2 linked regions of the Stappia indica genome follow. The protein of the gene in region 1 interacts with the protein of each later gene in a pairwise test. Links are inferred from orthologs where the notes say so. Each region holds a gene or a part of one and is shown on either strand. Other genes may lie near its edges.

Region 1 (7,619 bases):
GGGGCGACTTCGATGACACGCGCGGCCATGGCGGTCCTTTCACTTGTGCGGTTTCGCTGTCAGGCGAGAAGTTCGGCGCGGCGGGGGAGGTCCGCTCCACGCCGGGTACAGGTGACGGCAGAGGCTCTGCCTGCATAATCGAGGAGATCGGCGAGCGCGTCTTCCCCCAAAGCGGAGAGTGTCGCGCGGCTGCGGGCGGCGGTCTCGCCGAGCCGTGCCAGCAGGGCAGCCTGGAACGTGTCGCCGGCCCCGACCGTGTCGACGACGGCAACGCTGCGCCCGGGCACGCTGGCGCTTGCGGTCGCGGTGAAGGCGCTCGCGCCCTCTCGCCCGCGCGTCACGATGACGAGGGCGGGACCGCGGGCAAGCCAGCCGCGCGCCAGCTCGGCCGGATCGGCGCCGGGAAACAGCGTCTCGGCATCCTCGGCGCTGATCTTCAAGAGGTCGACATGCGGCAGGAGGTCGTCGAGCCGGCCGCGCCAGGCGGCAAGGTCGGCAACGACCGTGGGCCGGATGTTCGGATCATAGGCGACGAGGCGACGCCCATGCTCGCGCCGGACCAGCTGCAGCAGGCTGTCGCCGACCGGCGGGACCAGGGCGGAGAACGAGCCCAGATGGATCGTGTCGACGCCCTCCGGAAGCACGGGCAGGTCGTCCGGCGAGACCAGCCGGTCGGCCGCGCCTTCCCCGTAGAACGAATAGGCCGGGCTTCCCGAGGCATCGAGGCCGACGACGCTGAGGGTGGTCAGCGCGTCGCTGTCGACGACGAGGGAGGTGTCGACGCCTTCCGTTTCCAGCGCGCCCTTGAGACGGCGGCCGAAGAAGTCGCGCGACAGGCCGCCGAAATAGGCGACCGGAACCTCGAGCCGCGCAAGGCCCACGGCGACATTGAAGGGCGAGCCGCCGATGCGGGCATCGAGCGTCAGCTGCCCGCCGCCGCCGTCCTCGGCAAACAGGTCGAACAGCGCTTCGCCGCAGACGAGAATCATTGAACGGAGCTCCTTCGAGGCATCGGGATCGGCGGGTCTTGTCTCATCGTCAGGCCGCCGCGGCCTGCGGCGGTTCCATCGCGCCGGTCATGATGGCGACAGCGTCGGACATGGAGAAATCGTCCGGCCTTATGACACAGGCACGACGCCCGAGGCGATGGATATGGATGCGGTCGGCGACCTCGAAGACATGCGGCATGTTGTGGGAAATCAGCACGATGGGCAGGCCGCGCGCCTTCACGTCGCGGATCAGGTCGAGGACCTTGCGGCTTTCCTTGACGCCGAGGGCGGCGGTCGGCTCGTCCATGATCACCACCTTGGAGCCGAAGGCGGCAGCGCGTGCCACGGCAACGCCCTGGCGCTGGCCGCCGGACAGGGTCTCCACCGCCTGGTTGATGTTCTGGATGGTCATCAGGCCGAGTTCGGAGAGCTTTTCGCGGGCGATCTTCTCCATCGCCTTGCGGTCGAGCTTGCGCAGGTACTTGCCCATCCAGCCGGGGCTGCGCAACTCGCGGCCCATGAACAGGTTGTCGGCAATCGACAGCGCCGGCGACAGGGCAAGGTTCTGGTAGACCGTCTCGATGCCGGCTTCGCGGGCCCGCATCGGCGAGGAGAAGTTGACCGGCCTGCCTTCCAGCCGGATCTCGCCCTCGTCGGGAACGACGGCACCGGAGATCGCCTTGATCAGGGTCGACTTGCCGGCGCCATTGTCGCCGATCACGGCGAGGATCTCGCCGGGATAGAGGTCGAAGTCGGCCCGGTCGAGGGCGACGACGCGGCCGTAGCGCTTGACGAGGCCGCGGGCGGTGAGGATCGGTTCGCGGGTCATGCTGCAACCTTTCTGATCCACTGGTCGATGGCGACGGCGCCGATGATCAGCATGCCGATGAGCAGGTAGGTCCATTGCGGATCGGTGCCGATGAGGCGCAGGCCGAGCGAGAACACGCCGACGATGAGCGCGCCGAACAGCATGCCGAGGATCGAGCCGCGCCCGCCGAACAGCGAGATGCCGCCGATCACCACCGCGGTGATGGATTCGATGTTGGTGAACTGGCCGGTGGTCGGGGAGACCGAGCCGAGGCGGCCGATCATTGCCCAGCCGCCGATGGCGCAGATGAGGCCGGCCAGCGTGTAGACCGAGATGCGCATGCGGGCGACGCGCACGCCGGCCAGCTCCGCCGCCTCCGGATCGTCGCCGATGGCATAGACATGCCGTCCCCAGGCGGTGTGGTTCAGCACGTAGTTGAGGATCAGCACCAGCAGGAACATGGCGATGACGCCATAGGTGAAGACCGCGCCGCCGATGCTGAACTTCTCGCCGAAGAACTGGAGGATCGGGGCCTGCGCCTCGATGTCCTGGCTGCGGATCGTCTCGTTGGCCGAGTAGAGGAAGTTGGCCGCCAGCACGATCTGCCACATGCCGAGCGTGACGATGAAGGGCGGCAGGCGCATCCAGGCGACCAGAGCGCCGTTGATGAAGCCGCAGAAGGTGCCGCAGGCAAGGCCGCACAGCACGGCGATCTCGGGCGGCAGCCCGTAGCGGAAGGTGAACTGGCCCATCACCACCGAGGACAGGACCATGATCGCGCCGACCGACAGGTCGATGCCGGCGGTCAGGATCACCAGCGACTGGGCGCAGCCGACGATGCCGACGATGGCCACCTGCTGGAGAATGAGCGTCAGGGCGAAGGGCGAGAAGAATTTCGAGCCGAGCAGGATGCCGAACACCGCCAGCGACAGCACCAGGACGATCAGCGGCACGAATTCGGGGCGGGCATGCAGCCGGTGCTGGATCCGGTCGATGAGCGGGCGGGCAGGGCGCTCGAAGGCGGCAACCTCCGAGGAGCTTCCGTCGAGGCCCTTTTCGAAGTCGTGTTTTGCGGATGTCTGTGCGTCGCTCATTGGGTCTCCTCCCCCGCAACGGTGCCTGGACTGGAATGCCTGGACTTTAAGATGGCCCGCGCGGGAGGGGCGTTGCCGTCCCGCGCGGAGCCGTCGTCAGTCTGCGATGCGGGGCATCAGCCCCAGCACTTGTCCATGCCTTCCTTCGTGTCGATGGAGGGAACGCCCTCCGCCGGCTTGTCCGTGACCAGCGCGACGCCCGTGTCGAAGAAATTCTTGCCCGGCGTCGGCTCCGGCTTGGCACCGGTCTCGGCGAAGGTCTTGATCGCCTCGATGCCGAGCGAGGCCATCAGCAGCGGATACTGCTGCGAGGTGGCGCCGATCACGCCTTCGACGACGTTCTTCACGCCCGGGCAACCGCCGTCCACCGAGACGATCAGCACGTCGTTCTCGCGGCCCATCGCCTTCAGCGCCTCATAGGCGCCGGCGGCGGCGGGCTCGTTGATCGTGTAGACGACGTTGACCATGGGATCCTTGGTCAGGAGGTTCTCCATGGCGCGGCGGCCGCCTTCCTCGTTGCCGGCGGTCACGTCGTTGCCGACGATGCGCGGATCGTCCTCGTCGCCCCAGCGGTTCGGGTCCTTCACGTCGATGCCGAAGCCGGTCAGGAAGCCCTGGTCGCGCAGCACGCCGACGGAGGGCTGGCTGACGGCAAGGTCGAGCATGGCGATCCTGGCGTCGGCGGCCGCATCGCCGAGCGTGGCGCGGGCCCACTGGCCGATCAGCTCGCCGGCCTTGAAATTGTCCGTGGCGAAGGTCGCGTCGGCCGCGTCGACGGGCTCCAGCGGCGTGTCGAGCGCGATCACCAGGATGCCGGCATCGCGTGCCTGCTTGACGCTGTCGACGATACCCTTGGTGTCGGAGGCGGTGATGAGGATGCCCTTGGCGCCGTCGGCGATGCAGGTCTCGATGGCCGCGACCTGGCTCTCGTGGTCGCCGTCGATCTTGCCGGCATAGGACTTCAGTTCGATGCCCAGTTCTGCCGCCTTGGCGGTGGCGCCTTCCTTCATCTTGACGAAGAACGGGTTGGTGTCGGTCTTGGTGACGAGGCACGCGGAGATGTCGGCGCCGAGCGCCGGAGTGGCCGCGGCCATGCCGAGCACGGTGCCGGCGAGCATGAGTTTCCTAAGCATTGTCAGTTCCTCCCAGTTGGCTTGCGATCGGATCGCAGGCCGTCCGGCCCCTCAAGCCGGGCGGCCATCCTGTGCGGGCTCGACGTCCTTGCGCGCCTTGCGCGCGGCGGCATCGGCAGCACCTCGTTTGCCCTCGTTCGCGGTCGGGATCGCGGTACGGGGCGAATAGTTGAAGAAGATCGGCAGGTTGGCGGCGCCGACAGCGCCCGCGTCCTGGCCGAAGGAGCCGCGGCGCAGGCGCGGCGGCACGCGCGACTGCGGCGCGGCCAGCGCCAGCGAGCGGGTCAGGTCGTCGATCAGGCGCTGCGGCAGGCCGCCGTCGATGTCGAAGTCGATCACCACCAGCGGCACGTCGATCAGCGAGATCGCCGACCAGATCGCCGGGGTCAGCGCGGCGACGCAATCCTCCAGCCACTCTTCTACCGCCGGGTGGCCGCTTTCGGCCGCGCGCTCCAGGTCGTCCCGCGTCTCCGCGACGATGCCGTGATGGGCAAGGTGGCGCTTCAGCGCCGAGAGAGAGGCGCGGGTCAGCAGGATGTCCATCTCCCCGCGCGGGGCGGGGGCGGAGGCGAGCCGGCTGCGCGGCACCGGGATCATGGCGACGTCGCCGGCATTGCCCTGGACGCCCTTCACGCAGTCGCCGCCATAGACGACGCCGCCGCCGATGGCGGGACCGAGGAACAGGTAGAGGAAGTCGTCGGCATGGCGGCCGGCACCGGAGAACAGCTCGGCGATGGCGGCGGCAGTGCCGTCGTTCTCGGAAAAGACCGGGAAGTCGACCGTCTCTTCCAGCATCTGCTTGAAGTCGATGTCGTCCCACAGGTGGAAATTCGCCTTGGGCAGGCCGAGCTCGTGCAGCCAGGAGCCGAGGTTGAACGGCATGGCGACGCCGACGCCGGCAATGCGCGCATGCTCCTGCGGCGAGATCAGCCGCAGCAGGATGGCGATGTCGCGGGCGACGATGTCGACGACCCGCTCGGGCTCGGGCAGGAACCGGTCGTGCGACTGCCGGCCGATGATGCGGCCGGAAAAATCCGCCAGCACCGTCTCGATCGAGGTGCGGTCGATACGCACGCCGAAACCGTAGGCCCCGGTGGCGGACAGGCGCAGCATGGTCGCCGGCTGGCCGCGCCCGCCGTCGTGCCGCTTGCCCAGCGTCTCGATGAGGCCGCTGGCCGTCAGGTCCTGGATGATGCCGCCGATGGCCGCGTTGGTCAGCTGGGCGAGGCGCGCCAGATCCGCCTTGGACGCGTCGCCGACACGGCGCAGCACCTGCAGCACGATGCGCTCGTTGTAGCGGCGCAACTGAACGGAATTCGATCCCTGTCCGACGAGCGGGCGCCTTGCCACGAGAAATCCTCCCTCACCGACCGCCCCGCCTCTGCCGGGCGGTTGGACGATTTATTTCTTTAAGTTGATTTATTAATTATCGACGGGCGGCGCTTGTCAATCCGCTTTCCGTGCTGCAGCGCGGAATCCGCAACGTCCGGTGGCGCTGGCGCGCCCTGCCGTGCTTGTGCCATGCTTGGGTGCAAGGCAAGGTGCAGGGATCGCACGGCAGGGAGCGCGACATGCCGAACACGATGGAAACACGGGCCTTTCTCGAACGGGCGATTGCCGCCGGGCGCGGGGAGGAGCCTGCGGATCTCGTCCTGCGGAACGTGCGCCTGTTCTCGGTGATCGACGGGTCGCTGACGGAGACGGATGTGGCGATTGTCGGCGACCGGATCGTCGGGACGCATGGACGCTATCGCGGGAAACGCGAAATCGACGGCGGCGGGCGCATCGTGGTTCCGGGCTTCATCGACACGCATCTGCATGTCGAATCGTCGCTGGTGACGCCGCTCGAATTCGACCGCTGCGTGCTGCCGCACGGCGTGACGACCGCGATCTGCGACCCGCACGAGATCGCCAATGTGCTGGGCGCGGCGGGTATCCGCTATTTCCTCGATGCGTCCGAGCGCACGCTGATGGACCTGCGGGTCAATCTGTCGTCCTGCGTGCCGGCGACCGCATTCGAAACGGCCGGCGCGCGGCTCGAGATCGAGGATCTCGAACCGTTCCGCGACCATCCGAAGGTGATCGGCCTGGCGGAATTCATGAATTTTCCCGGCGTGCTGGCGCGCGATCCCGGCGCCATCGCCAAGCTGGCGGCCTTCCAGGACGGTCATATCGACGGGCACGCGCCGCTGCTGTCGGGGCTCGATCTCAACGGCTATCTTGCAGCGCGCATCCGCACCGACCACGAGGCGACCACGGCGGCGGAAGCGCGCGAGAAGCTCGCCAAGGGCATGACCATCCTGATCCGGGAGGGCTCGGTGTCGAAGGACCTGGAGGCTCTGGCCGAGATCCTGACGCCGGACGCATCTTCCTTCGTGTGCCTTTGCACCGACGACCGCAATCCGCTCGACATTGCCGAGGAAGGCCATCTCGACAGCATGATCCGGCGGCTGATCGCCCGCGGCGCCCGGCCTTGCGACGCCTATCGCGCGGCCAGCTGGTCGGCGGCGGTCGCCTTCGGCCTGCGCGACCGGGGGCAGGTGGCGCCGGGCTGGCGCGCCGATATCGTGCTTCTCGACGATCTGGAGGACTGCCGCGTCCATTCGGTCATCGCGGCGGGGCGTCCGGTGGACGAGGCGGCCTTCGCCGCGCGCCAGTCGCTGCAGCCGGTCGGGCTCGACAGCGTGCGCCTGCAGCGTCCCGTGACCGCGGAGGACTTCCGCATTGCGGCGACCGGCTCGAACGAGCGCGCCGTCATCGGCGTGGTGCCGGGCCGGATCATCACGGAGCACCTGTCCCGCAGCCTGCCGGAGGGGGAGGGCGGGTTGCTGGCCGATCCCGCTGCCGATGTCGCCAAGGTCGCGGTGGTGGAGCGGCACGGGAAGAACGGCAATATCGGCCGCGGCTTCGTCTCCGGGTTCGGCTTGCAGGGCGGGGCGATCGCCTCCTCCGTCGGCCATGACAGCCACAATATCTGCGTTGTCGGCTGCGACGACGCCTCGATGGCGACGGCGGTCAACCGGATCGCCGAGCTGCAGGGCGGGTTCGTCGTGGCGCGCGGCGACACGGTGATGGCGGAGCTTGCCCTTCCCGTTGCCGGGCTGATGAGCCTTGCCTCGTTCGAGGAGGTTCGCCATGCCTTGGAGTCGCTGCGGATCGCCGCCCGTGCGCTGGGCTGTACGCTGCCCGAGCCGTTCCTGCAGGTCGCCTTCCTGCCGCTGCCGGTCATCCCGCATCTGAAGATCACGGATCGCGGGATGTTCGACGTCGACCGTTTCGCGCTGCTCGGTTGAGCGTGGCGACTGCCGCGATGCCGATCTCGGCCGCCGCGTGGTAGAGTCGCCGCGTGGTAGACTGGCGCAAGGCCGGAGCGCCGCCGGAGAGTCGGATTTTACGTTGACGTAAAGGGAAGGCTTGCCCATGTTGACTGTGCCGGCGAAGCCGGCCGCGGGTCTGCGGGAGGGGCGGGCGCCGTGCAACAACAGGGCACGATCCACGTGCCGGGTCCGGGAGGAACCATCGTGAGCGAACCGCAGGTCTGGCTTGCCGCTTTTCGTCCGCAGCCGATGCACACCTATCTCGACACGGCCGCCAG
Region 2 (4,676 bases), 3.6 Mb from region 1 along the record:
TGATGGAGCGGATCGTCGCGCGGGGAGGGGAGCTCTCCTATGCCGATCCCTTCGTGCCGCAGCTGACGCTCGAAAGCGGCGGCGCCTTCGCGGCCGTGGAGGCCGATGCCGAGACCATCGCGCGCCAGGACGCCGTCGTCATCGCCACCGATCACGACGCCTTCGACTACGCGATGATCCTCGACAAGGCGAAGCTGGTGGTCGACACCCGCGGCCGCTACCCGGCGAGCGAGCCGAAAGTGACGCGCGCCTGAGGCCATACAAGACGCCGGCATGCCCGCCATGCCGGCCGTGACGATTGTATTTTTCTTGCCGGTCGGCTAACCCACGCAACGACATGTTGCGGGCGGCGCAGCGGTTCCTCGCCCGGCGACCAATTCAGAACGGGACATCTGTGATGTACGAAGCCATCGATCCGAATCCCAATTTTCCCAAGCTCGAGGAAGACATCCTCAAGTTCTGGCAGGAAAACCGGATTTTCGAGATTTCGGTGGAGAGCCGCCGCAACCAGGACGGGGCGGGCGAATACATCTTCTACGACGGCCCTCCCTTCGCCAACGGCTTGCCGCATTACGGGCACCTGGCCACCGGCTTCGTCAAGGACCTGATCCCGCGTTACCGCACCATGCGCGGCGACTGCGTCGAGCGCCGCTTCGGCTGGGACTGCCACGGCCTGCCGGCGGAGCTGACCTCGGAGAAGGAACTCGGCATCTCGGGCCGCAACGAGATCCTCGAATACGGCATCGGCAAGTTCAACGAGCACTGCTCGGTCTCGGTCATGCGCTTCACCAACGAGTGGCGCTACTATGTCGAGCGGCAGGGCCGCTGGGTCGACTTCGAGAACGATTACAAGACCATGAACCTCTCCTTCATGGAGAGCGTGATCTGGGGCTTCAAGCAGCTCTGGGACAAGGGGCTGGTCTATCGCGGCTACCGCGTCGTGCCCTATTCCTGGGCTGTGCAGACGCCGCTGTCGAACTTCGAGACGCGCCTCGACAACTCCTATCGCGAGCGCCAGGACCCGGCGCTGACCGTCGGCTTCCTGCTCAAGGGCGAGCGCTTCGCCGCCGTGCCGACGCGCCTGCTCGCCTGGACGACGACGCCCTGGACCCTGCCGTCCAACCTTGCGCTGGCCGTGTCGCCGGATCTCGACTACGCGATCCTGGAAAAGGACGGCGTGCGGGTGATCCTCGCCGAGGCGGCGCTGGAGCGCTACGAGCGCGAGTTCGGCGAGTGGCAGAAGGTCGGCGCGCTGACGGGCGCGGAGCTGGCCGGCACCGCCTACGAGCCGCTCTTCCCCTATTTCAAGGGCACCGAGAACGCCTTCGCCGTGCTTGCCGCCGGTTTCGTCGAGGCGGGCGACGGCACGGGCTGCGTGCACATCGCGCCGGGCTTCGGCGAGGACGACTTCGAACTCGCGCGCGAGCGCGGCATCCCGCTGGTGGTGCCGGTGGACGAGGCGGGCAAGTTCACCGCCGAGGTCGCCGACTATGTCGGCCAGAACGTCATCGAGGCGAACAAGGACATCATCCGCGACCTCAAGGCGCGCGGCGATACCGTCTATCGCCACGAGACCTATCTGCACGATTATCCCCACTGCTGGCGCACGGACACGCCGCTGATCTACAAGGCGATCGACGCCTGGTACGTCGCCGTCTCGCAGTTCAAGGACCGGATGGTCGAGCTCAACCAGCAGATCGACTGGATCCCCTCGCATGTGCGCGACGGCCAGTTCGGCAAGTGGCTGGAAAACGCCCGCGACTGGAACATCTCGCGCAACCGCTTCTGGGGCTGCCCGATCCCGGTCTGGGTGAGCGACGACCCGAACCATCCGCGCATGGACGTCTACGGCTCGCTGGAGGAGCTGGAGCGCGACTTCGGCGTGAAGGTGGACAACCTGCACCGGCCGATGATCGACGAGCTGGTGCGGCCCAACCCGGACGATCCGACCGGCAAGGCGATGATGCGCCGCGTGCCGGAAGTGCTCGACGTGTGGTTCGATTCCGGCTCGATGCCCTTTGCCCAGCAGCACTATCCGTTTGAGAACAAGGAGCATTTCGAGCGGAATTTCCCGGCCGACTTCATCGTCGAATACGTCGCCCAGACCCGTGGCTGGTTCTACACCTTGATGGTGCTGTCGACGGCGATCTTCGACCGTGCGCCGTTCCGCAATGCGGTCTGCCACGGCGTGGTGCTGGACGAGAACAAGCAGAAGCTGTCCAAGCGGCTGCAGAACTATCCGGACCCGGTCGGCGTCTTCAACACCTACGGCGCCGACGCGCTGCGCTGGTACATGCTGTCCTCGCCGCTGCTGGTCGGCGGCGACCTGGCGGTGGCCAAGGACGGCCGCGGCATCGCCCAGGCGCTGCGCCAGGCGATCATCCCGATCTGGAGCGCCTATTACTTCTTCACGCTCTATGCCAATGCCGACCAGTACAAGGCGCAGGTCCGCTTCGACCAGAAGGGCCTCTTGGACCGCTATATCCTGGCCAAGACCCGCGAGCTGATCGAGCAGATCGAGGGCTCGCTCGATGCCTACGATATTCCCGCCGCCTATTCGCATGTGCCGGGCTATATCGACGCGCTCAACAACTGGTACATCCGCCGCTCGCGCGCCCGCTTCTGGGGCGAGGAGCTGAACGACGACAAGCGCGATGCGCTCGACACGCTCTACACGGTGCTGACGCACTTGATGCGCGTGCTGGCGCCGATGATGCCCTTCGTCAGCGAGCGCATCTACAAGGGCCTGACGGGCGAATTGTCCGTGCATCTGGCCGACTGGCCGGAGGCAGGCAAGATGCCGAGCGATCCGGATCTCGTGCGCCGCATGGACCTTATCCGCGACGTCTGCAACTCGGTCATGTCGCTGCGCGAGGCCAAGCGCCTGCGCGCCCGCCTGCCGCTGAAGACGCTGACCGTCGCCCATGCGGACATTGAGGACCTGCGCCCGTATTCGCAGCTGATCGCCGACGAGGTGAACGTCAAGGAGCTGGTGCTGGAGGCCGATCCGCTGTCGGTCGGCGAGCACAGCCTTGTGGTCAAGCCGCAGATCGGCAAGCGCCTGGGCCAGAAGATGAAGGAGGTGATGACCGCCTCCAAGACCGGCAACTGGACGCTGCGGCCCGACGGCATCGTCGAGCTGGCCGGCGTCGAGCTGCCGCCGGAAGACTACACCATGCGCGTCATGGCGCCGGAGGGCTCGGACACCGGCCTCTTCGATGCCAGCCGCGGCGTGGTGGTGATGGACACGCGGATCTATCCGGAGCTGGAGCGCGAAGGCTATGCCCGCGACGTGGTCCGCCTGATCCAGCAGACCCGCAAGGACGGCGGGCTGCAGGTGACCGACCGCATCCGCCTCAACCTGGTCCTGCCGGAGGCGCTGGTCCAGGCGGTGGAGGAGCACCGCGCCCGCATCGCCCAGGACACGCTGGCGCTGGAGCTGACCATCGGCGGCACGCTGGACGGCGCCTACCGCGCCACGCATGAGGTCGGCGGCAGCGAGATCGCCATCGAGCTCGTCAAGGCCGAGGCCTGATCGCGGGGACAGCACTGACGAGGCCACGGGGACAAGTGCCCCGCGGCCTTGAGCCTGGCGCAGTCCGAGGGCGGACCGCGAAAGCGGGGATAGACGGCGCAACGGGATCGAGAGCGGTTTCTCGAAATTTCGCCGAGCTGGTTGGGCTTTTTATTTTAAGTATTTGAAATAATTTTGTTATTCGGCGCGATGTGCTTGTGCAAATTTCGAGACGGATTTTGCAAAAACCGCTCTCGAAATCCGCTGAAATCGAGACGGCGAAGCAAATCGGCCGGATGGCTTGAGTTGCGGGCGATTGGCCTGCCCGGCGATTGACCTGCCCGCATCGGGTTCTCCCTTGCGCAAACCTCCCCGGCGTCTTCCCGGGCAAGGCGAAGCCGCGACCCGGGATCGGGGAGGCACGGCGGTCGTGGCATGGTTCCGGAGCGCACCTCATTTGCCCTCGGCTCGCCGATCCCGCATCGCCGCTGCGCTGCGTGCGGGATGACGCCGACGAGGGGCTGGAGCGCAGCGCTGGCGATGACCCGCCGACGCGACCCCACCTCTCGGCTGTCGTCCCGGTTTCGGCGAAGCCGAAGACCGGGAACCAGTAACCCCAGTCGCGCGGGTCGAGCCGAGGCGGGCGCCGGAAGGCCGCAGGCTGCCGCTTTCGCACAACCGCGCGACCCGGCGGATACTGGATACCCGCCTTCGCGGGTATGACAGCAGTGGGGGAGGCGACGCCGTCCCGCCTCAAGCCTGCCTCACTCACGCCCCTCTTTTCGTCCTCCCGGACGCAGGCAAAGCCGGAGATCCGGGATCGGAGAGCCGAGGGCCTGTCGGAGGCGCCCGGCCGTCCCCTCGAACGCTTGTGCCTCTCCGGTTCCGGCTCGCGCTTCGCTTGGCCGGAATGACGAAAAGAGAGGCTGGCGCAAAGTCGCCGGCCTCTTACGCCCCCCTCCTAAAGCCGGACCGGCTGGCCGCTTTGCGCGGAGAGCGTTGCCGCGTCGGCGAGCCGCTGCGCCATCAGCCCGTCATGGCCGCTCGGCGAGGGGGCGGTGGTGCCGCGCGCGCAGTCGATGAAGGCGGCAAGCTGCAGCCGGTAGGCCTGGGCGTAGCGCTCCAGGAAGAAGTTCTGCACCGGGTCGGCGGTGAAGCCCGA

What was found.
Region 2: the proteins of GH266_RS06315 (region 1) and ileS interact in binary tests that used the Escherichia coli proteins (3 or more experiments, as listed by UniProt). The link is inferred for Stappia indica from one-to-one orthologs.

Annotation. Positions count from the first base shown.
Region 1 is NZ_CP046908.1:1,319,675-1,327,293, reverse strand. The notes cover bases 2,017-4,857. They hold GH266_RS06315 (sugar ABC transporter substrate-binding protein), read right to left. Parts: upstream 4,025-4,857; coding sequence 3,008-4,024; downstream 2,017-3,007. Other genes in these bases: GH266_RS06310 (ROK family transcriptional regulator), read right to left, coding at 4,076-4,857; GH266_RS06320 (ABC transporter permease), read right to left, coding at 2,017-2,891. In the rest of the region: zwf (glucose-6-phosphate dehydrogenase), read right to left, coding at 1-29; GH266_RS06330 (carbohydrate kinase family protein), read right to left, coding at 60-989; GH266_RS06325 (ATP-binding cassette domain-containing protein), read right to left, coding at 1,039-1,818; more of GH266_RS06320, read right to left, coding at 1,815-2,016; more of GH266_RS06310, read right to left, coding at 4,858-5,374; ade (adenine deaminase), read left to right, coding at 5,596-7,317; GH266_RS06300 (long-chain-fatty-acid--CoA ligase), read left to right, coding at 7,591-7,619. UniProt on the Escherichia coli protein: Part of the ABC transporter complex RbsABC involved in ribose import. Binds ribose. Also serves as the primary chemoreceptor for chemotaxis.
Region 2 is NZ_CP046908.1:4,939,645-4,944,320, forward strand. Bases 1-3,735 are described here. They hold ileS (isoleucine--tRNA ligase), read left to right. Parts: upstream 1-397; coding sequence 398-3,535; downstream 3,536-3,735. Other genes in these bases: GH266_RS22555 (nucleotide sugar dehydrogenase), read left to right, coding at 1-254. In the rest of the region: iolG (inositol 2-dehydrogenase), read right to left, coding at 4,476-4,676. UniProt on the Escherichia coli protein: Catalyzes the attachment of isoleucine to tRNA(Ile). As IleRS can inadvertently accommodate and process structurally similar amino acids such as valine, to avoid such errors it has two additional distinct tRNA(Ile)-dependent editing activities.